Regions from separate parts of the Pseudarthrobacter sp. TE9888 genome, predicted to be linked through region 3. Evidence: predicted binding sites of a transcription regulator. Region 3 holds the regulator's gene; each other region holds the start of a gene.

Region 1 (7,403 bases), 3.6 Mb from region 3:
TGCCTCGACGGTGTCCGGACGGTGCACCGGGGCGCTCATCGCGGAGCGGAAGGCGGCGTCCACCTTCGCCTTGCGGTCACGGATGGCGAGCCAACGCAGCAGTGCCACGGATGCAACCGTCAGCAGGGTGCAGGTGAGCGGAAGGGCGGGCGAACCGAACCCGAAAGGAAGCATCACGCCGGAGATAAAGGCGGTGACGAGTGACAGCAGCCCCACCAGGGCCAAGGAAGTCCGTCCGTAGCGGATGCGGAACGGCGCCGCAGGTGGGGTGCTTGCAGTGCCGGCACCGGATGCGGCACTCTTCCTGGGTTCCATGGCTTTCTCCTGCTGGGCGGCGACGTTTAGGACCAGGCCGGACTGGGGGTCCGGCCTCTCATCGGCGGGGGCGTCTGCCAGGAAATCGACGGCGGGCTGGAACTGGTGCCGGCGGTTCCGGAGGACGTAAGGGGCAACCCATACAATCCAGAGCGCGACGGCAACCACAAGGATCACTGAGCTGCTAAGGGGGAAGTCCACACTCAAAACCGTATGAGCATCATGCCTGCTCAGGCCGCATTAGCTACGGTGTGTCGTGTCCGCGTAGGCAATCCGTTGGATTTATGACCGGTGCGATGCCAGCCATGGGCCCAGCAGGCCCTCCGGGACCTCTTCGGAGGTGAGCGCAAACGAACGGTGGTCAGCCCATTTGCCGTTGATGTGCAGGAAGCGGGGCCGGTAGCCCTCGTCCCTGAACCCCAGCTTTTCCACCACCCGCAGGCTCGGGCCGTTCTCGGGCCGGATATTGATTTCCATCCGGTGCAGGCCGAGTGCCCGGAAGCAATGGTCGGTTACCAGCGCCACGGATGTGGGGGCTATCCCCCGTCCCGCCCGGGAGTGGTCCACCCAATACCCCAACGTGGCCATCATGGCTGAACCCCAGACGATCGAAGACACTGTCAGCTGGCCCACGATGGCCGGGTTCCGCAGGCCCGGCCTCCACTCGGTGATGAGGAAGGGAAGCGCGGTGGCCTGGGCGGCCTGGATATTGAGGGACCGGACCATGTGCCGGTAGTCAGGGAGTCCACCGCCCGGGTCCGGGTTGGAAGCCTCCCACGGCGCCAGCCACTCGCTGTTCCGGTACCGCACTTCGCTCCACTCTTTCTTGTCGCGGTAGCGGATGGGCCGCAGGACCAGGTCGCCGCACTCGAGGGTAACCGGCCAGATGGGTCCAGTGCGCACGGCGCTACCGGGAAAGGCTGGCGGTGAAGCCCGGCAGCCATTCCCGCAGGCCCGGGCCCAGGTCCTCGCTGTCGATGGCCAGCTGGACGCAGGCCTTGAGGTAGCTCAGCTTGTCGCCGGTGTCGTAGCGGCGTCCGCGGAACACCACGCCGTACACTCCGTGACCCTCGCCGTCACCGGAAGCCAGTTCCTGCAGGGCATCCGTCAGCTGGATTTCGCCGCCACGGCCCGGCTTTGTGTGCTCAAGGACCTCGAACACCGCAGGGTGCAGGACGTAGCGGCCGATCAGCGCAAGGTTGGACGGCGCTTCCTCTGGCGAGGGCTTCTCCACCAACCGGTTGACCCGGACGTAGTCTTCGCCGTCGATCTCCTGGACGTCCGCGCATCCGTAGGCGCTGATCTGGGAGGGTTCCACTTCGATGAGGGCGACGACGGAGCCGCCCGTTTGGGCCTGCACGTCAATCATGGTGCTGAGGAGTTCGTCACGGGCATCGATGAGGTCATCGCCCAGCAGGACGGCAAAGGCTTCATTGCCTACATGCTGCTTTGCCCGGAGCACGGCGTGCCCCAGTCCGTGCGGATCGCCCTGCCGCACGTAGTGGATATCACCGAGCTGGCTGGCTGCCTGGATGGACGCGAGCTTTTCGGTATCGCCCTTGTCCTGGAGGGCCGATTCGAGGGACGGCACCCTGTCGAAGTGGTCTTCGAGGGCCCGTTTGTTGCGGCCGGTGATCATCAGCACGTCACTAAGGCCCACGTGGACGGCTTCCTCCACGACGTACTGGATGGCAGGCTTGTCCACGACGGGAAGCATTTCCTTGGGCATCGCCTTGGTGGCAGGCAGGAACCTGGTGCCCAGGCCCGCTGCGGGAATGACGGCTTTGCGGACTCTGGGATTACTGGTGTTCACCGGACTAATCTAACGTCAGCGTCAAGTATTTAAGTAACCACCGGCTATTTCAGTAACCACCGGCGCGACAGGCCGGCACCCGGACTGCCCTGGCTGCAGGCTGCGGACCACCGGGCAACGCAGGAAGGACAGCATGCTGCAGGAGACGAACGCCATCAAGGACGGGATCCGGGCCAGTCATCGCCGCAGGCGGGCAGGCCTTGCGCCGGCGCAGCTTGAAGCGGCGGGCCTGGCACTGGCCACCCATGGCGACGCGTGGGCGGGATCGGTGACTGACGGTCGCCCCGGCATCGCGTGCGTCTACCTTGGCGTCGGCCAGGAGCCACCCACCCTGCCGCTGATCAACGCCCTGCACCGCAGCGGGCACAAGGTCCTGCTGCCGGTATGCGAACCCGCACGGGAGCTGAGCTGGGTGTTCTGGAAGCCGGACACCGGCTTCGAACGCAGCAGGTATGCCCCTATTTTGGAGCCCACCGGGCAACGCCACGGACCCGAAACCGCGGGGGAAGCGTCCGTGCTTTTCATTCCGGCCACAGCCGTGGACCTTGCCGGCAACAGGATTGGCCAAGGCGGCGGGTACTACGACAAATTCCTGGGGCACCTGGCCACGGCCGGGAAGGAAATCCCGTTGTCCGCTGTTATTTACGACGATGAATTACTGCCCGCCGGCACCATTCCGGCAGAGGAGTTCGACCGCCCTGTTCCGGCCGTTCTTTCGCCTGCCGGGCACCGGACCCTGTTGGGGGCGGCCTGAGCACAGGGCTGGCGGCGCAGTGATAGAATTAGCACTCAGGCCCTGCGACTGCTAATGGTTTACCACGCGGCAGCACGGGACCTCTCGTTTGCCCAAGAGGAGGAGCACCAGTGCCAACATATGCTTACGCCTGCAAGGACTGCGGCCACGCCTTCGACATCGTCCAGTCGTTCTCGGACAGCAGCCTGACGTCCTGCCCTGAATGCCAGGGCACGTTGCGCAAGAAGTTCAACAGCGTTGGCGTGGTCTTCAAGGGTTCGGGCTTCTACCGCACGGACTCCCGCGATTCCAAGGGCAGCTCCGTCTCCCCCGCTCCGGCTGCGGCTCCGTCCGCACCCGCCACCACCCCCGCCGCTGCGGCGCCGGCAGCTGCCGCGAGCTAAACGGACATAGTCTTCACGACGGCGGCCGGCGCGTTCCAGCGCCGGCCGCTTTTGTCCACATAGCCGCCGTCCCGGGTCCCTGTCGCGTACGCCCCCAGTTAGCGTGGGCGCATGCCCATCCTTCCCCGCCGTGGCCCCGCTGGCCTCAGGTATCCCACGAACGCCGGCGGCCGCAGCCCCAGGAAACGTCCGCCCGCAGCCCGGCTCGCCGCCTGGCTGAGCCGCAACCGCAGGCTTGCCGCTGCCCTGCTGCTGTCCGCAGCCGCCGCGATCGCCGTCCAGCAGCTCACTCCCGCTCCGCTCGCGACAGCCACTGCCCTGGCCGCTGCCCGCGATCTGCCTGCGGGGACAGCGGTGACCGAAGCGGACGTGGCGCGGGTCCAGGTGCCGCCGGGCATGGTCGCCGACGGCTTCCTCCAGGATGAGGCCTCCGCCAAGGGCAAGCAGCTGGCCGCCCCGATGCGCAAGGGCCAACTTTTATCCGATGCCCAACTGGTAGGCCCTGGCCTCCTGGCAGGTACGCCGCCGGGATCTGCCGCGGTGCCACTGCGAATGGCCGACGCCTCGTCCATCCAACTTGTCTCCCCCGGCCAGCTGGTCAACGTGGTGCTTACATCAGCCAACGGGTTCGACCAGCAGGGCCCCTCCGAAGTATTGGCGTCCGCCGTCCCGGTGCTGTGGACCTCCAACAAGGGCGGCCAGAGCGGACAATGGCTGGGCACCACGGAGACAGACGGCCTCATCGTGGTGGCAGCCACGGCAGAACAGTCATCCCGCCTGGCCGGAGCCTCCACCCAAGGCAGACTGTTCTTTGTTTTGGTCGGCCCTCAGTGACCTGGCGGCGGTCAGCCCCAGTGCGGCGGCTTCTGTTCCTTCAGCCACGCGTCGTGGTCATCATCGCGGTCACCCCAGCTGCGGGCGTCGTCCTCCGCGGCCTTGGTGGGCAGGACTGCTCCGGTACCGGCCGGAGCCGTCCGGGACACCGGGGTGCCTTCAGCCGGGCCGGCAGGGACGTCTCCATCAGCTGCTGTTACCTGCTGTCCGTTCACGTTCTCGTCCTGGCGCATGTCTTCCTCGCGGCCGTTGTCTTCAGGCCTGCCGTCGGCAGGCTTCTGTTCCTTAGTCATGGGGTCCGTCTCCTGGCGTCCACCGTCGCCGTCACGTGCTGCACCGGAATCCCGGGGCAGATAGGAAACTCCCGCCGCCGGCGCAGCGTCAATTCCATTGAGCGCCTGGTCAACGTCATCGTCAAGGAACCCCACGGACTGGCTGGCACGGCCCGGCAGCACCATCTTTTCCAGGCCCAGGTAGCCGGCAATGCGGTCCGCGCAGGACGAGGGGTCCGTGAACACCTCGATGGTCCACAGCGGCATGTACCGCCAGCCGAGGCGTTCCAGCAGCTGCGGGCGCAGCCTGCTGCGCTCACGCACGCTCATGGTGCGGTACTGCGCAGTTCCGTCGGACTCGATAGCCACGGGCCGCGGAATGTCCGAATCATCCTGGCCCATCGTGTTCAGGGGGTCCGCGGCTGCAACCACGTCAATGGCACCGTCGTATTGGTGCCAGACCCTGGCGCCACGCGCACGCAGGCGGTCGCCCAGATCCGCCACCAACGGGTCCGCGCCAAGTGCCTGTTCACTGGCGGCAGCACGGGATGCCGGGGTACCAAGGTCCGTGTTGCCGGAGATTTCCCGGTCCAGGAGCGCGTACAGGTCCACCGCGCCGTGGGTGAGCCGGGTGTGGTCCAGGTCTTCAGGCCGGAAGCAGGTCAGCACGTGCAGGGAACGGCGGGCCCGGGTCATGGCCAGGGCGAACTTCTCCCGGCCACCTTCAGCGGACAGCGGCCCGAAGTTGTGGAGCGCACGTCCGTGCGGGGTCCGCCCAAATCCGGGCGAGAAGATGACGTGGTCGCGGACCAGGCCCTGGGCGCGTTCCAGGTCCACTACGCGGAAGGATTCCGGGCCCGCGCCGAAGAACCCGGCAAGCCCCGGCTGGTTGGACAGCTGCAGCCTGATGGACTCGCCGATCCTGGCGGCGTGCCGCAGGCTGGCAGTAACAACCGCCAGGGAGGTCCGCGGGCGCAGGCGGGCATGTTCGAACACCAGCTCCACTACCCTGTTGACCTCCGCCACCACGGACTCCACGCCCTCGTGGTCGGCGCTCGGAAGGCCGGTACCGTCCGGCAGGTACTCCACCAGCAGCGACCGGTCCAGGCCCGTGGCCGACTGGCCTTCGGGCAGCCGGCGCAGGCCGCCGTCGTAAAAGTTCTTGCTGAGCTGCAGGACCAGGTCCTCGTCCACTGCGCGGTACACCACGTTGAGCCGCCACACCGGCAGCACTGCGGAGAGCGCGGTGAAGGCGCTCTCGACGCGGTGGTGGGCGGACTCTCCGGCGGCCAGCCGCTCCACCCCTACGGTGAACGTCCGCGGCGTAGCAATGCGGGGATCGCCGAACGCAATCACCTGCCGCGCCCGGGCAATGGACGGCAGGACAGCCTGCAGGGAAGTTGCTTCAGCGTCAAGAATGACGACGGCGTCAAAATGCTGTTCAGCCGGCAGCAGTCCGGTCATCAGGTAAGGGCTGACCGACCAGACCGGGACCAGGGTGCCGATCAGCTCCGGTGCCTGGGCCGTCAGGGACGGCAGGGAGACCCGGCCGTCCTTGAGCAGGCTGCGCAGGAGGTCTGCCTGGCGCGGCTGGGCAGCGATCGCCGTGCGCCACCGTTCCGCCAGGTCCCACCGCAACCGGGCGGCACCGCTGGCAATGTGCGCGTTGTCTGCCAGCCGGTATTCTGCCTCGAGCTGGCGCAGTGCGTCGCCGTCGGACATGGCCAGGTAGTCGTCGCCGCTGATCATCGCCTCCAGGGCGGACTGCCACCAGGCCAGCTCCAGCTCCGCGGCAACGGATCGTTCCGGAACTTCGCGTTCCGCGAGGTCGGCCAGGAGTTCTCCCAGGCCGTGTTCGCGCATGTTCTCGATGAGGAGCGTGCGCTCGGGCAGGGTCTTCAGCGTGTCGGTGTCCGCTACCAGGCGTTCCAGGCGCTCCATCAGCTGCCCGTAGGGAACGGTGGAAAGTGCCCCGCCGTCCTCCGTATGCCGCAGCGCCTCCCCCAGCTGCGCCAGCTCCTGGTCAAGGGACCGGTACATGGCAATCATCTCGGCCAGGCCGGACGGGACAGCGGGGTGGCGCTGGGTGGTGGCGTAGCCCGCCCAGAGGGCACGCTGCTCCTGGACCAGCACCAGGGACGAGTGCAGGTCGGCGATGTGGACGCCCGGACGCACGTACTCCTTGGCCACCCGGCGCAGCCTGGAGCGCTGCATCGCGGTCAGCTCGATGCCGCGCTCACGCCGCCAGGCCGACGGCGCCGTGGCGGAGATGAGGTCCGTCACCGGCCGGTCGAAGATGTCAGGGGTGAACTTGTCCAGGCTGCCGCGGACGGCCACCAGCAGTTCAAGCTGTTCGCCCCACTCGGCGAAGGATTCGCCCAGTCGGATTTCGGCATGCTCCGCAACGGCGTCCATGCGGTCTCGCAGGGCGGGAAGGCTCTTGGCGACGGAGCGGACCAGGTCCTGGGCTTCCTCGGTCTCCTTGCGGGTCAGCAGCCGGGCACCGTGCCACGGGCTGGTGGTGGCGGCCTTGCTGAAGCTGCCCAGTTCGGCGGCGCGGCGGAGTCGTCCGGCCAGTTCCTCACGGTCCCGGATGCTGTCCAGGACGCTGCGCTTGAGCCGGACGGTGGTGGCTGGAGCGGGGTGGATGGAGGTGAGCTCGGCAAGTGACTGCATGGCCTGGTACGGCGAGCAGCCCCACCGCTCGCGAACGTTGTGCAGCGATGCGACGTGATCCATCAGGGCATGGCGGTGTTCGGTCAGGGTGGTGTGGAGGTTCCCAAGCTGCGGTTCCAACGACTTTTCGTTGCGGACGATTGCCCGGACCAGCTGGCCCTTCAGCTGTTGGGCGGTGACGTTCCCGGTCAGTTGGAAGAGGATTGACTCCAATCCCAACGTCTCCAGGTGCCCGGAAACCTCGTTCAGGCTGGCGCGGCGGTCGCCCACCACCAGCACCGTCTTGCCGGCATCCACCAGGGCGCCGATCGTGTTGATGGCCGTCTGGGTCTGGCCGGTTCCCGGCGGGGTGCTGA
Region 2 (7,403 bases), 1.4 Mb from region 3:
CGTCGTGCCGGAGCGCGCAAAGCTTCGGTAGGTTAGCAGGACCGCGGCGGCGCCGATGCGCTCTGCACCCAGGATTTCAATATCGGTCCGTTCCCCCGGGTCCTCTTCCAGGGCCATCATCATGGCATCCCGGGTCCACACCCTTCCCGAACTGCCGATTTCCATGAAGTCCGGGTGGAGAAGGACGGCGGTCCGCCCGATATCGCCCCGCACCAGCGGGCCCAGCAGCTCACGTTCGAGCTCTTCCACCAGTGCTTCGGGCCGAATCGAGCCCGCCTGCTGGGTTGCTTCCGCCACTTCAAGGGCTTCATTGTCCAGCTCACTGAACAGGTCGGGTTCCTCGTAGGCTGGCACCGGCGCCGCGGAACGGGCCGGCGCGGGAGCCGGGATATCCAGCGTCGCCGGCGGGACGCCGACGCCTGACGCCGCCTGCGCCGCCGCCGGACGTTCGGCGGCCCCCGGGTGGTGCCCGCCGGGGAACCCTGGGCCTGACCGTGCCGCCACTCCCTGCTGGTACGCCGTGGCCGCGGCCCTGGCCCGTTCATCGGCAGCTTCATTGAGGTCGTGCCCGGCGTGGCCCTTGACCCATTCGAACGTGTAGGTGCGTCCGGCCAGTTCGCGGTCGAGTTCCTTCAGCAGTTCCACGTTGAGGACGGGCTTGCCATCGGCCTTGCGCCATCCTTTGCGTTTCCATCCCGGCATCCATTTGGTAATGGAATTGATCACGTACTGGCTGTCGCAGAGGATGCGCAGGTCTTCCCCCGGCAGGTGCGCGGTAGCGCGCAGGAGATCCAGGACGGCCATCAGCTCCCCCTGGTTGTTGGTCCCATGGGGCCAGCCGCCGGCTCGCCAGCAATCGTCGTTCACATACCAGGCCCAGCCGGCCGGGCCGGGGTTTCCCAAGGCCGAACCATCAGCCGCTGCAGTAATCGTCACTGGTCCATCCTGCCAGAAGCGGCCGACACCCGGCCCCGCTCCCTCGCAAGAGTGTCCACCGGATGCCGTCCCGGCCCTCATCGGCTCCCCTGCCATAACGAAAATGCGGCCCCCTCCGAAGAGGGAGCCGCATTCTGCGGTTTGGCGGGCAGGGTCCCGGCCGGGGAGGCTTAGAAGCCGCCCATGCCGCCCATGCCACCCATGTCGTCGCCACCGGCGGGGGCTGCAGCCTTCTCCGGCTTGTCAGCAACCACTGCTTCGGTGGTGAGGAACAGGCCGGCGATGGACGCCGCGTTCTGCAGGGCAGAGCGGGTTACCTTGACCGGGTCGTTGACGCCGGCTGCCAGCAGGTCGGTGTATTCACCGGTTGCTGCGTTCAGGCCGTGGCCGGCGGGCAGGCCGCGGACCTTGTCGACAACCACGCCCGGCTCCATGCCGGCGTTGAAGGCAATCTGCTTCAGCGGCGCGTCGATGGCAACACGGACGATGTTGGCGCCCGTTGCTTCGTCGCCGGAGAGCTGAAGGTTGGCAAATGCCTTGGCGCCGGCCTGGATCAGGGCCACGCCGCCACCGGCAACGATGCCTTCTTCAACGGCAGCCTTCGCGTTGCGCACTGCGTCTTCGATGCGGTGCTTGCGCTCCTTGAGCTCAACCTCGGTTGCGGCTCCGGCCTTGATGACTGCAACGCCGCCGGCCAGCTTGGCCAGGCGCTCCTGCAGCTTCTCGCGGTCGTAGTCGGAGTCGGAGTTCTCGATCTCGGCGCGGATCTGGGAAACGCGGCCGGCGATCTGGTCGGCGTCGCCGGCACCTTCGACGATGGTGGTCTCGTCCTTGGTGACAACAACCTTGCGGGCCTGGCCCAGGAGCTCCAGGCCGGCAGTCTCCAGCTTGAGGCCAACTTCTTCGGAGATGACCTGGCCGCCGGTGAGGACGGCGATGTCGGCGAGCTGGGCCTTGCGGCGGTCGCCGAAGCCCGGAGCCTTGACGGCGACGGACTTGAAGGTGCCGCGGATCTTGTTCACGATCAGCGTGGCCAGGGCCTCACCCTCGATGTCCTCGGCAATGATCAGCAGCGGCTTGTTGGACTGCATGACCTTTTCCAGGACAGCAACCAGTTCCTTGACGTTGGAGATCTTGGAGTTGACGATCAGGATGTACGGATCCTCGAGGACCGTTTCCTGACGCTCAGCGTCGGTGACAAAGTAGGCGGAGATGTAGCCCTTGTCGAAGCGCATGCCTTCGGTGAGTTCCAGCTCCAGGCCGAAGGTGTTGGACTCCTCGACCGTGATGACGCCTTCCTTGCCCACCTTGTCCAGGGCTTCGGCGATGAGGGCACCGATCTCGTCGTCACCGGCGGAGATGGAGGCGGTGGCCGCGATCTCTTCCTTGGTTTCGATTTCCTTGGCGGAGTTCAGCAGTTCGGCGGTGACGGCCTCAACAGCCTTCTCGATGCCGCGCTTGAGGGACAGCGGGTCGGCGCCGGCAGCAACGTTGCGCAGGCCTTCCTTGACCAGGGCCTGGGCCAGGACGGTTGCCGTGGTGGTGCCGTCGCCTGCAACGTCGTCGGTCTTCTTGGCAACTTCCTTGACCAGCTCGGCGCCGATCTTCTCGTAAGGATCGTCCAGCTCGATCTCCTTGGCGATGGAAACACCATCGTTGGTGATCGTGGGGGCGCCCCACTTCTTTTCGAGGACGACGTTGCGTCCACGCGGGCCGAGGGTGACCTTAACGGCGTCGGCGAGGGTGTTCAGGCCACGCTCAAGGCCGCGGCGTGCCTCTTCATCAAATGCAATGATCTTGGCCATAACGGCAATAGTCCTTTCGGGACAGTCGTTAAGAATGAACCTTCGCTGCAGTGCCCGCGACGGACGATCCTTTGCCGGCGGCCTCTGTATGCCTCCGGGCGGGGATCTCACTGAAGTGAGGTGTTTCTTTCGCTCGTCGACCGCTGCCGTGCGCTGCCGGCCGGAACCAGGCGTTGCTTTAGCAGTCGGTGCGTCAGAGTGCTAAGTCAATAATTAGCACTCCCCAGGTGAGAGTGCAAGCGAAAAGACGCGTAACGCGCCGCAGGACGGGGCCGCTTCGCCCAGGGCGATCAGCCGGAGTGGCCCGACGTCTCCCGGCCGGACAGCGAGGGGTTGTTGTCAGCCCCGAAGGTGTACACGGAGAAAGCGGCTGAGGTGATGTCCCCGTTGGAATCGAAGGCAACCGGGCCCGATTCGCCGTCGTAATTGATGTCCGGGCTGCCCGCAAGGCCGCCGAGGCACTCCTTGTAGCTCAGGCAGGGAGCGGCCGGCGTGCCGGCACCGGCACCGGCACCGGAAGAAGCCGTTCCCCCGGAGACCGGGACCAGGTTCGCGGCAATGGAGCGTCCGGCGTCATCCTGGGCACGGGCCGCGGCGAGGGCCGCCAGCGTGACGGCGTCGTAGGTTTCAGCGGCGAAGGAGACATCCTTGAGTGCCGGGTCGACGGCCAGCAGTTTCGCCTGGAACGCAGCGCTGGGCAGCTGTCCGGGAACCACGGCGCGGGCGCCTTCGAGTGTCCTGGGTGCGAGCCCGGACCCGTAGCGGGCAAACGCGCCGTCGCTGAGGATGATCCGGGAGCCGGCAAGGCCTGCATTGTTCAGTTCCACCAGCGCGCCCTGTGCACCCTCGCGGGCAATCAGGACGACGGCGTCCGGTTTGGCCTTGGAGGCGGAGCGGGCGGCTTCCGCGGCGGCACCGGCCTTGAAACCGGCGCCCGGCAGGACCGTGAGTCCGGACCCTTTGGCTGCATCCGTGACGGCTGCCGAGAGGTCCTTGCCGTAGGTGCCTTCCTGGTACAGCACGCTGATCGTGGCGGCGCCGGCGTCCTTGGCAAGTTTGGCCAGCACGGGCCCTTGCGCGACGTCGGCTGCTGCGGTCCGGAAGTAGTAGCCGCCGCTGGCCAGCCCGGAAAGAGCGGCAGCGGTATTGGCCGGAGAGATCAGGGGGATGCGTGCACGGGACAGGATATCCGCCGCTGCCGGGGCATGGCTGGAGTCGGTGGGCCCGATCACCACGTCCGCTTTGGCGGCCGCCGCGTCGCTTGCCTGCTTGGCAGCGTCCTCGTCCGGGTGCACCGGAAGGAGCTCCACCGGCCGGCCTTTATGCCCGCCGGCGGCGTTGATGTCCTGGATGGCAAGCTTGGCGGCAGCCAGTTGCGGGGCGTTGAGGAAGGCGTTCTCACCGGCGTTGTCCAGGACCACGCCCACCCGGAGCACACCGTCGCCGGACGCCTCGGCCGGTTCCACCCTGGCGTTCCCGCCGGTGCCGGCGCATGCACCCAGCGAAAGGACAACTCCCAGGGAGAGCGCGAGGACCGGCATGACACGGCTTCCGGGACGCAAGGCGGGCATCACTGCGCGGGCCGGACGTTTTCCGCCTGCGGACCTTTTTCACCCTCGCCGACGTCGAGTTGGACCCGCTGTCCCTCGGCCAGGGCACGGTACCCCTCCCCCTGGATGGCGGACCAGTGGACAAAGATGTCGTCACCGGAGCCGTCAACGGTGATGAAGCCGTAGCCCTTTTCAGCGTTGAACCATTTGACGGTTCCCAGTGCCATGATCAACAACTCTTTCCATCGGGGGCCGGGTGGAGACCAGACCGGCGTAACGGGACGGTGTGCGGCTACCGGTAACCCGGGCCAAGGACCACGACGAGCGGTGCCTGGAACTCGGTGCTGCTCACAACGGTGGGGATATTCAGCAGCCCGGCGAGTTCCTGGGCGCTTGCCAGTTGCTGCGGGCCGGCATAGAAGATCACGGAGGACTTTTGCGGGGCGCCGGACCAGTTGCCCACCGGGCCGAGCCGCCAGCCGTCCGCCTGGACCGTCCCGCCTACCCGGCTGGCCAGCCCGGCCGTGCCGGCGGCGTTGTAGACAGCCACTGCCTGCGTCCTGTCGACCACGGCCTGCTGGGTGGCCGAGGACGTGGGCTCTGGCTCACTGCCCTGGGTTGGCCCGGCAGCGGCGGACGGCGTGGGCGTCCCCGTTGCGGCGGAGCCGGCAGCCTGCGTGGCCGTGGGCGTGGATCCGGTGCCGGGCAGCGGGGCTGACTCCACGCTTGCGGAGGCCTGGCTCGCGGTGGCGTTGAAGCCGAGTTTGGGAAGGATCAGGAAGGACACCAGCCCAATGGCAAGGGCTGCCATTCCTACCGCCAGGATGGGCCAAAGCCGTACCCGGGACGGGGCCGAAGCCGTCCGGTGGACACCTTGTCGCGACGCGGCCTCGGGGACCTTGTCGAATTCATCGCGGGCGTATCTGGTCATGGTGGAAGGACATCCTTGTTGATTGCGGCTGTTGTCCCGGCCTGGGGCGTTCTTAAGCGTCGGATCCCAGGCGCCGGGCAGTACGCGCACGGTGGCGCGACGTACGTAGTCTACGCAATCTCTTGACCAGCATGGGATCGTGGGCCACGGCGTCCTCGCGGTCGATCAGTGCGTTGAGGAGCTGGTAGTAGTGGGTTGCGGAGAGGTCAAAGAGGTCGCGAATGGCCTGTTCCTTGGCTCCCGCGTACTTCCACCACTGCCGTTCCAGGGCCAGCATCTGCTGTTCGCGCTCTGACAAGGAGGACTCGCGGAGGATGAAGTCCGCCAGGAGGGACTTCCGCGGGTCCTGCTCCGGCAGGTGTTCCCGGGCCGGTTCCGCCACGGCGCACTCCTTCGCTGGTTACGGTCAATGTCTTACCCCTATGCTAGCCGCCGAATAACAGCGGTGTCATTCGGCTGCGGCCGCCGCCACCGCATGATGCCCGGCTCCACATGTCCCTGCGACAATGGAACGATGGTTGAATCGGATGCGCTGTTTGAGCTCCAGCAGGACCCGGCGGACACGCTCAGCTTTGCCGGCCTGGCAAAGCTGCCGCTCGCGGAGCTCATGGCACCGGACTGGGCCTCGGCGCTGCAGGGCGTGGAAGCCCAGCTGCGGAAGGTGCTGGCCTTCCTGGCAGGCGAGGAGGCGGCCGGGCACCAGCTCCTGCCGCCGCCGTCGAACGTCCTGCGCGCATTCCGCCAGCCGCTCGCCGGCGTGAAGGTCCTCATCGTGGGCCAGGACCCCTACCCCACGCCGGGACACGCCGTCGGCCTGTCGTTTTCCGTCGACCCACGCACGCGCCCCCTCCCCCGCAGCCTGATGAACATCTACCGGGAGCTGGAATCCGATCTGGGCATTCCCCCGCGCATCCATGGCGACCTGTCGGCGTGGACGGACCAGGGCGTGCTGCTCCTGAACCGGGTCCTTACCGTCAGGGCGGGCGCGGCCGGCTCACACCGGGGCAAGGGCTGGGAGGAAATTACGACGGCGGCAGTCACCGCGCTGGCCGCACGCAAGGCGCCGGACGGGTCGGGGTTGCCCTTGGTGGCCCTGTTGTGGGGCAAGGAGGCTGAGGCGGTCCGGCCACTCCTTGCCGGCACGCCGGCCGTCACCAGCGCCCACCCCAGTCCGTTGTCCGCGTCCCGCGGGTTTTTTGGCTCGAAGCCGTTCAGCCGCGTGAACCAACTGCTCCGGGACCAAGGGGCAGCGGACGTAACCTGGGAACTCCCGCCGCTGCCCTAGCTAGGCTTGCCCTATGAGCAATGTCCCCGCCGCCACCAGCGCAACCAAGAAGAGCCGTCCGCAGGTCAACCTCACCGTGCTGCGCAAGGAGCAGCTGTCCCCGCACATGGTCCGGGTGGTGGCCGGTGGAGAGGGTTTTGGCGATTTCGTCAACAACGGGTTCGTTGACCGGTACGTCAAAATCATCTTCCCGCAGCCGGATGTGGAATACCCCTCCCCCTTGGATCTGGAGGTCGTCCGGGAAACGATGCCGCGCGACCAGTGGCCCTTCACCCGCACGTATACGGTGCGCTGGGTGGACCCGGAAACCCGGGAACTGGCCATCGACTTCGTGGTCCATGGCGACGAAGGGCTCGCCGGTCCCTGGGCGGCCAAGGCCCAGCCTGGCGAGACCCTGACGTTCACCGGTCCGGGCGGTGCGTACAACCCCAATCCCGGGGCAGACTGGTATCTCTTTGCCGGTGACGAAGCGGCGCTGCCCGCCATCGCCGCCAGCATCGAGGCCCTCCCGGCGGGGGCAACCGGCCTTGCTTTCCTGGAGGTCGGCTCCGAAGCCGACATCCAGCCCCTTTCGGCGCCTGCGGGACTGCAGGTGACCTGGCTGCCCCGCAACGGCACGCCGGCCGGTTCCAGCGACCTGCTGGTCAACGCCCTGGCGGACGCGGAATGGCCCAGCGGCACCGTGGACGTCTTTGCGCACGGTGAACGCGGCTACATGAAGGCGCTGCGGGAGGTCCTGTTCAAGCAGCGCGGCCTGGAACGCCGCCAGGTGTCCCTCTCCGGCTACTGGGCCCAGGGCCGGGTGGAGGACGTGTTCCAGGCTGAGAAGAAACTTCCGGTCGGGCAGATTTAGCTTGTTGCTAGCGGCGGCGCGCCCGGCGCCGCTCGTTGCTGGC
Region 3 (7,403 bases):
CCGGCGTGGTGTTCTGGGCCTCGTCGAGGATGATGAAGGCGTCGTTGAGGGTACGTCCCCGCATGTAGGCGAGGGGTGCCACTTCGATCGTGCCGGCAGCCATGAGCCGTGGAATGGATTCGGGGTCCATCATGTCGTGCAGGGCGTCGTAGAGCGGGCGCAGGTAGGGATCGATCTTGTCGCTGAGCGTGCCAGGCAGGAACCCGAGCCGCTCGCCGGCCTCCACCGCGGGGCGCGTCAGGATAATCCGGCTGACTTCCTTCTGCTGCAGTGCCTGGACGGCTTTCGCCATGGCCAGGTAGGTCTTGCCGGTACCGGCCGGACCGATGCCGAAGATCACCGTGTTGGCGTCAATGGCGTCAACGTAGGTCTTCTGGTTGAGCGTCTTGGGCCGGATGGTCCTGCCGCGGCTGGAGAGGATGTCGTGGGTCAGCACGTCCACGGGATTCTGCAGTGACTGCGTGCGCAGGAGCGCCACCAGCTGCTGCAGCACCGCGGGGGTGATGACGGTGCCGCGGGCCACAAGGCCGCGGACCTCCTGAAGGAGCCGCATGATGCGGGGAACGTCGCTGACCGGTCCGCTGATGGACAGTTCGTTGCCGCGGGCATGGAAGTTGACGTCCGGGAACTGCTCCTCGATGAACCGCAGCGCCTCGTCATGGCTGCCGAGGGACTGAACCATCTGGTCTGAGTTCTCGAAGAGGACTACTTCGGTCCGGATGCCGGGAAGGGAGTGCGGGAATTCCCCCGGACTGCCATCACCCGTGTTGAGCCGGCGCTTACCATTTGCTGATTCAGTCATGGTGCTGGCCCGCAGGCCCGTGGTCCCCTCGAAGATCGACATCAGTTGTTTGCTGCAGCCGGTGCCCGTTGCACGGAGCACCTGCCAGCGATCCCTTTATCTTACGCCAGCACATGCCCCGGCCGGATACCTTGCGGGCCAGTGACCTGCACCTCCGCCACCCTGAAGGGCCGTCCGCGGGCAACGAAAAGCAGCGTTTGGTATCAACTTCATATCGGCCTCATATCGTTCCCGTTGCAGTTGCGGCCGGGCAGGCAAAAGTGCGGTTGGGGCGGCCCTCCCCTGTGCAATGCTGGAAATCCAGCAGCATCTGCTGGAACGCCAGGCCGCCAGGGGGATCGGCCCGCCACGCCATGAAAGGACAAGGGCAGGACAGTGCCGGAAACCTCTGTGCCCGAAAGGGCAGGACGACCCATGGGCCGCCTGCGCCCGGCCGTCCTCGCGGGAATCCTGGTGCTCGTTCCGGTGCTCGCTGCCTGCACTGCCGAAGGCGGACCAGCCCCTACGGGGACCGTCGCCTCGGTCCCGGCCACCGGCGGCACCATGCCGGACGCACCCTCCACCAGCGCCCCGCTGGAAACCACCCAGTCCTCTAACAAGGCGCCTGTCTACTGGATCGGCCGCACGGGCGGGAACGTCTTCCTCTACCGCGAGTTCCGGGACGTCCCGGAGCAGGAAAACCCGGTGACACGGGCCCTGCGCGCCATGATGTCAGAGAAACCGCTTGACCCTGATTTCTTCACGCCGTGGCAGAATCCGGACAAACTGGCCACGTCCATTTCGGGCAAGGACATCATCACCGTTGACGTCTCCGCTGATGCGTTCAACAGCAACCTCGACGCTGATATGGCGGCCCGGGCCATCCAGCAGCTGATCTACACGGCCACCGCAGCCGCCGCGAGCTCGGGCCTGATCGATACCGGGCAGCAGATCCGCGTGCGGATCCTGGTGGACGGCCACACGGACTACGTGGCGTTCGGAAAAGTCCAGCTGGGCGCACTGATGACCCGGGCCGCCGGCCTGGTGGCACCGGTCTGGATCATCGATCCCCAGGAAAACACCGAGGTGCCCAGTGGCAGCGTAAAGATCACCGGCCGCAGCACGTCGCCGGGGGCAAAGCTGCACTGGCAAATCCTGCAGTCCGGGGACAGCGGCAGCAAAACGCCCTTCCTGACCGGAGAGACCACGGCGGCCGCTGCCCAGGGGCAGGCGGGAGTCTTCACGCTGGCACTCAACCTGCCACCGGGCGACTACGAGCTCCGGGTGGCCCAGGCAGGTTCCGGCGGGGAGCCGGACCGCAATGAGGACACGAGGTCCTTCAAGGTCAGGTAGCGGCCCACCGGCCAAGGATGTCGCTTGCCAGCACGACGGCGGCCGGACCGGCTGTGGAGGACCGCAGGACGTGGTGCCCCAACAGGGCAGTCACGGCGCCTTTGTCGCAAAGTTTCGTTACTTCCCGCGGGCTGATGCCACCCTCCGGACCCACAATCAGCAGGACTTCCCGGATCCCGGCCGGGGCACTCCCCTGCCACTCCTGAAGGACAGCACGCAGCGGGCGCACAGCGTCTTCGTGGAGGATGACCGCCAGGTCAGCGGCCGCCACGGCAGCGGAGAGCCCTGCCGTTTCAACCGCAGCCCGGACTTCGGGAATCCAGGCCCGGCGCGCCTGTTTCGCGGCCGCCGCCACGGCAGATTCCCACTTCGCATGGGCGCGGGCGGCCCTGTCGCCCTTCCAACGGACGATCGACCGTTCGGACTGCCACGGTACGACGGCGTCGATCCCCAGTTCCGTGGCCGTCTCGATCGCCAGCTCGTCGCGGTCACCCTTGGCCAGCGCCTGGACCAGTACCAGCCGGACGTCCGGCCTTTCATCCGTGGCCACGGCGCTGCATTCCACTTCGAGACCGGAAGGGGCAGCTGCGACGACTTTTCCGGTCATGCGGGTGCCGGCGCCGTCGACGATGTCCACCGGCTCTCCCGGCGACAGCCGTTTGACCGTCACGGCGTGGCGTGCCTCAGAACCGTCCAGGACAAAATGGCCGCCAGGGACCATTCCGGCCAGCGAGCCGGCGGGTGTGAAGAAGACGGGATTGCTCACCGCTACAGGTTACCGAACCGGTCCCGGAGCTTGGCGAACATGCCACCGCTGGCGGCGAGCTTTCCCTCGGTGATCTGTTCCCCGCGAAGCTTGGCGAGCTGCCGGAGGAGGTCCTCCTGCGCCGGGTCGAGCTTGGCCGGCGTGTCCACCTGGAGGTGGACCTTCAGGTCCCCGCGGCCGTAGCCGCGCAGGTGGGTGACACCCAGGCCGCGCAGGGTGATGATCTCGCCGGACTGGGTTCCGGGCTTGACGTCGATGTCCTGGGTGCCGTCGAAGGTTTCCAGGTTGACGTCGGTGCCCAGGGCGGCGGCAGTCATCGGGATGTGCAAGGTGGCGTGAAGGTCATCGCCTTCCCTCACATAGGTGGCGTCATTGTTGACGCGGATTTCCACGTACAGGTCGCCGGCGGGGCCGCCCGCAGGTCCCGCCTCGCCCTGCCCCGAGAGCTGGATCCTGGTTCCGGTGGCCACGCCGGCGGGAACCTTGATGGTCAGCGAACGCCGGCTGCGGATTCGGCCCTGGCCGCTGCATTCGTTGCAGGGGTCCTTGATGACGGTGCCGAACCCTTCGCAGGTGCCGCAAGGGGCCGCCGTCATGACCTGGCCAAGAATGGAGCGGACGGCCCGCTGGACCTGGCCGCTGCCGCCGCAGATGTCGCAGCGCTCGGGGTGCGTGCCGGGCCGGCAGCAGGATCCCTCACAGGTGGGGCAGACGACGGCGGTGTCCACTTCGAGCTTCTTGTTCACGCCGAACACGGCGTCGCGAAGGTCGATCCGGACGCTGATGAGGGCGTCCTGGCCGCGGCGGACGCGGGAAGCCGGGCCGGAGGTGCCCCCGGCGCCGAAGAAGGTGTCGAAGATGTCCTGGAATGCGAAGCCCTGGCCCGCGTAACCGGCCCCGCCGAAGCCGTTGTCCGTGCCGTTCTCGTTGCCCGTGGTGTCGTAGATCCGGCGCTTCTGGGGGTCGGAAAGGACCTCGTAGGCGTGAGTTACTGCCTTGAAGCGTTCCGAGGCATCCTCACCGGGGTTTACGTCCGGGTGGAGGGTGCGGGCCAGTTTGCGGTAGGCCTTTTTGATCTCTTCGCCCGTAGCTTCGGGTGAGACTCCAAGGACGTCATAGTGGCTGCTCAAAGTTCGTATCTCTTCCTTGTTGTACTGCGTTCAGTCGGGCGCCCGGCTCTTTGTTCCCGGCCGGAGAATGCTCCGGCCGCGCGGGTCAGGGCCCCAAAATCCTGGAAAGGTAGCGGGCCACTGCCCGGACGGCGGCCATGGTGGTGGGGTAGTCCATCCTGGTCGGGCCGAGGATCCCTACCTTGGCGGCGCTGTCCGGGCCGTAGCCGGTGGCCACTACCGAGGCTTCGGCCAGGCCGTCGTAGGGGTTCTCCCTTCCGATGCTGACGGCAACGCCGCGGTGGTCCTGTGCCATCTCGCTCAGCAACCGCAGCATCACCACCTGCTCCTCAAGGGCCTCGAGTACGGGGCCGATGCTGAGGGGGAAGTCCACGTTGGACCGGGCCAGGTTGGCTGTCCCGGCCATGACCATCCGGTCCTCCCTGGTGTTTTGCGCCAGCCCCTCGAGGCCAAGTGCCAGGGCGTGCGCAGCCTGGCGGTGTGCCTGCGCCGTGCCCGCCACGACGGAAGGAAGGGCCGTGGCAAGCCGGCTCAGCGGCGTCCCGGACAGTGCGGCGAGGAAACGCGTGCGGAGTGCTGCCACGGCGTCGTCGCCCAGGTCCTGGCCGACGTCGATGACCCGCTGCTCCACCTTGCCGCTGTTGGCAATGAGCACCACCAACACCTTGCGGGGGGCAAGCAGCACGAATTCGATGTGGCGCACCAGGGCCTTGCTGAGGTGCGGATACTGGACCACAGCCACCTGGTTGGTCAGTTGGGAAAGCAGCCGGACAGTACGGTCCAGGACGTCGTCGAGATCGTCTGCGCCTTCAAGCAGGGACTGGATGGCCCGGCGTTCGGCTGCAGAGAGCGGCTTGACCGCCGAGATCTGGTCAACGAAAAGGCGGTAGCCCTTGTCCGTGGGAATCCGCCCTGCACTGGTGTGGGGGGCCGTGATTAATCCCTCGTCCTCAAGGGCCGCCATATCGTTCCGGATAGTTGCGCTGGAAACCCCAAGATGGTGCCGCTCAACCAGGGCCTTCGACCCGACCGGCTCGCGGGAGTGGACGTAATCCTCCACGATGGCCCGCAGCACTTCCAGTTTGCGTGGCTCGCTCACTCTCCACCTCCATCCACGGTGCGGGGCCCATGCCCCGCCAGATGCCACCTTGTTAGCACTCGACATGCCTAAGTGCTAACAGTCTATTATGCCTTGGCCCGTTGTTAGCATTGGTACCGCTCCGGGCGAAATTCCGGTGCGGAGGACCTAGCGCTAGGCGGATCGAATCCATGGATTACCAAAACTGGGGGCCCCGCGGCATATCCGCCCCGGCCAAAGCGGAATTGCCCGAGGTGCCGGTGGAGCGGGGCATGGTGCTGGAGGACGTGCAGTCAGGCTGGGTGGGTGCCGTGACGCGGGTGGAAAAATCCGGAGGAATGCACGTGGTTGCCCTGGAGGACCGGCGCGGGAAGTCCCGGTCCTTCAAGCTGGGTTTCGGTTTCCTCCTGGAGGGCCGGCCCATCAGGCTCGTGCCCCCGGCACCACGTCCGGCTGCCGGCGGTCCGGTCGCCGGCAGGACGGCCTCCGGTTCTGTCCGGGTCGCCGGCCAGCGGGCCCAGGTGGCCAAGGCAAGCCGCATCTGGGTGGAGGGCAAGCACGACGCCGAACTGGTGGAAAAGGTCTGGGGCGACGACCTTCGGGTAGAGGGCATCGTCGTCGAACCCCTGCACGGCATCGACGATCTCGCCGCGGCGGTTGCCGGCTTCAACCCCGGTCCCGGCCGGCGGCTCGGCGTCCTCGTGGACCACCTCGTTCCGGATTCGAAGGAGTCCCGCATCGCCGACGCCGTTATGGCCTCCCCCGGCGCGGCCGGGAATGTCCTGATCGTGGGACACCCCTACGTTGATGTCTGGCAGGCTATCCGGCCGGCGGTGCTGGGCATCGACAAGTGGCCTGCCGTGCCCCGTGGACAGGACTGGAAGACCGGGATCCTGAAAGCCTTCGGCTGGCCGCACGCCACCAAGGAAGACATCGGCCTCGGATGGCAGAAACTGCTGGGTACCGTCCGCACATACGCCGACCTGGAAGCATCGCTGCTGGGGCGGGTTGAGGAAGTCATCGACTTCCTCACCGTGCCCTGAAGGGCGGACACTGCCCCCGGAGCCAGTATTCTTGATAGTGCAATGCCGGCTCTCCCAGGGGTATTGCACACCGCACCCGTATTTGACGTCAGCACCACTTGCATCTCCGAAGGAACAGACTGTGGCAGAAAACGCACGTGATCACAGGGACGGCCAAGGCCGCTCCGAGTACCATGGCGTCCCCGCCAATGCCCTGCCGCTCACGGCCAGCGAGGACCGCCAATGGGCCACGCTGGCACATTTCGGCGGGATCCTTGGCTGCGTGCCCTCGCTGCTGATCTACCTGATCTTCCGCGACCGCGGGCCGTTCACCGCGCAGGAATCCAAAGAGGCACTGAACTTCAGCCTGCCCCCCACCATCGCCGCCGTCCTGGCCAACATCCTGGTGTTCATTCCCTACGTGGGCAACATCTTCGCCGTGATCGCAACCCTGATTTGGGTCGCGCTGACCTGTTTCTCCGTGGCCGCAGGGATCCACGTCAACAAGGGCCAGCCGCACCGCTACCAGTACAACCTGCGCTGGATCAAGTAGCGGAGCGGGCCCTCCCCTTGGACGCGCCGGCGGCCGTCAGTCCGGAAGGACGCGGCGGACCACGGCGTCCGCCAGGAGCCTGCCCTTCAGCGTAAGGACAAGGCGGCCCTGGAAAGCGGCGGCCGGCTCCACCAGGCCGCCAGCAATGAGCCCGGCAACCTGGTGCCTGCCCCCGGCGCTAAGGGCCGAAACCTCAAGGCCTGACTGCAGGCGCGCCTCCAGCATCACCCGCTCCATGTTCCTGGTTTCGGCGTCAAGGGTTTCCCGGCCCGCCGCAGGCGAATGCCCCTGGGACAGGCGGTTGGCATACGCGGACGGGTGCTTCACGTTCCACCAGCGCACCCCGCCCACGTGCGAGTGCGCGCCGGGGCCGATGCCCCACCAATCGTCGCCACGCCAGTAGGCCAGGTTGTGGCGGCACGCGTGCTCCGGACTCCGCGCCCAGTTGCTGACCTCATACCAGCCGAGCCCGGCGTCGGTGATGAGCTGGTCGGCGAGTTCGTACTTGTCGGCGTGGTCGTCGTCGTCAATTCCCAGCACCTCGCCGCGGCGCATCTGCGCGGCCAGCTTGGTGCCGTCCTCCACAATCAGCGCGTAGGCGCTGATGTGGTCCGGCTGGTAGGAGAGGGCAGTCTCCAGGGAGTGGCGCCAGTCGGCCAGCGACTCCCCCGGCGTCCCGTAAATCAGGTCCAGGCTGACATCCAGCCCGGCCTCCCGCGC

What was found. Region 3 encodes HrcA, which represses chaperone genes, less so after heat shock. Its sites were predicted from a motif close to TTNGCACTCGNNNNNNNCGAGTGCNAA; they were not measured.
Region 1: a site for HrcA is predicted at 2,911-2,937, ahead of ACZ9J7_RS00900 (FmdB family zinc ribbon protein). Genes of this name have one in related genera too.
Region 2: a site for HrcA is predicted at 2,920-2,946, ahead of groL (chaperonin GroEL). Genes of this name have one in related genera too.

What each region holds. Positions count from the first base shown of each region.
Region 1 covers NZ_JBWBRD010000002.1:83,046-90,448, forward strand. Annotated here, with positions in the region: gene ACZ9J7_RS00880 (hypothetical protein) at 1-516, opposite strand, end outside; gene ACZ9J7_RS00885 (GNAT family N-acetyltransferase) at 598-1,218, opposite strand; gene galU (UTP--glucose-1-phosphate uridylyltransferase GalU) at 1,223-2,128, opposite strand; gene ACZ9J7_RS00895 (5-formyltetrahydrofolate cyclo-ligase) at 2,262-2,882, shown strand; gene ACZ9J7_RS00900 (FmdB family zinc ribbon protein) at 2,993-3,265, shown strand; gene ACZ9J7_RS00905 (RcpC/CpaB family pilus assembly protein) at 3,377-4,099, shown strand; gene ACZ9J7_RS00910 (AAA family ATPase) at 4,111-7,403, opposite strand, start outside.
Region 2 covers NZ_JBWBRD010000002.1:2,265,093-2,272,495, reverse strand. Annotated here, with positions in the region: gene ACZ9J7_RS11215 (RNase H family protein) at 1-936, opposite strand, end outside; gene groL (chaperonin GroEL) at 1,107-2,741, opposite strand; gene ACZ9J7_RS11205 (ABC transporter substrate-binding protein) at 3,032-4,282, opposite strand; gene ACZ9J7_RS11200 (cold-shock protein) at 4,312-4,518, opposite strand; gene ACZ9J7_RS11195 (LytR C-terminal domain-containing protein) at 4,584-5,222, opposite strand; gene ACZ9J7_RS11190 (DUF3263 domain-containing protein) at 5,275-5,604, opposite strand; gene ACZ9J7_RS11185 (uracil-DNA glycosylase) at 5,737-6,507, shown strand; gene ACZ9J7_RS11180 (siderophore-interacting protein) at 6,521-7,360, shown strand; gene ACZ9J7_RS11175 (threonine/serine exporter family protein) at 7,368-7,403, opposite strand, start outside.
Region 3 covers NZ_JBWBRD010000002.1:3,666,114-3,673,516, forward strand. Annotated here, with positions in the region: gene ACZ9J7_RS17470 (PhoH family protein) at 1-802, opposite strand, end outside; gene ACZ9J7_RS17475 (GerMN domain-containing protein) at 1,217-2,134, shown strand; gene ACZ9J7_RS17480 (16S rRNA (uracil(1498)-N(3))-methyltransferase) at 2,127-2,900, opposite strand; gene dnaJ (molecular chaperone DnaJ) at 2,903-4,030, opposite strand; gene hrcA (heat-inducible transcriptional repressor HrcA) at 4,116-5,129, opposite strand; gene ACZ9J7_RS17495 (DUF3097 domain-containing protein) at 5,300-6,151, shown strand; gene ACZ9J7_RS17500 (DUF4870 domain-containing protein) at 6,273-6,683, shown strand; gene hemW (radical SAM family heme chaperone HemW) at 6,720-7,403, opposite strand, start outside.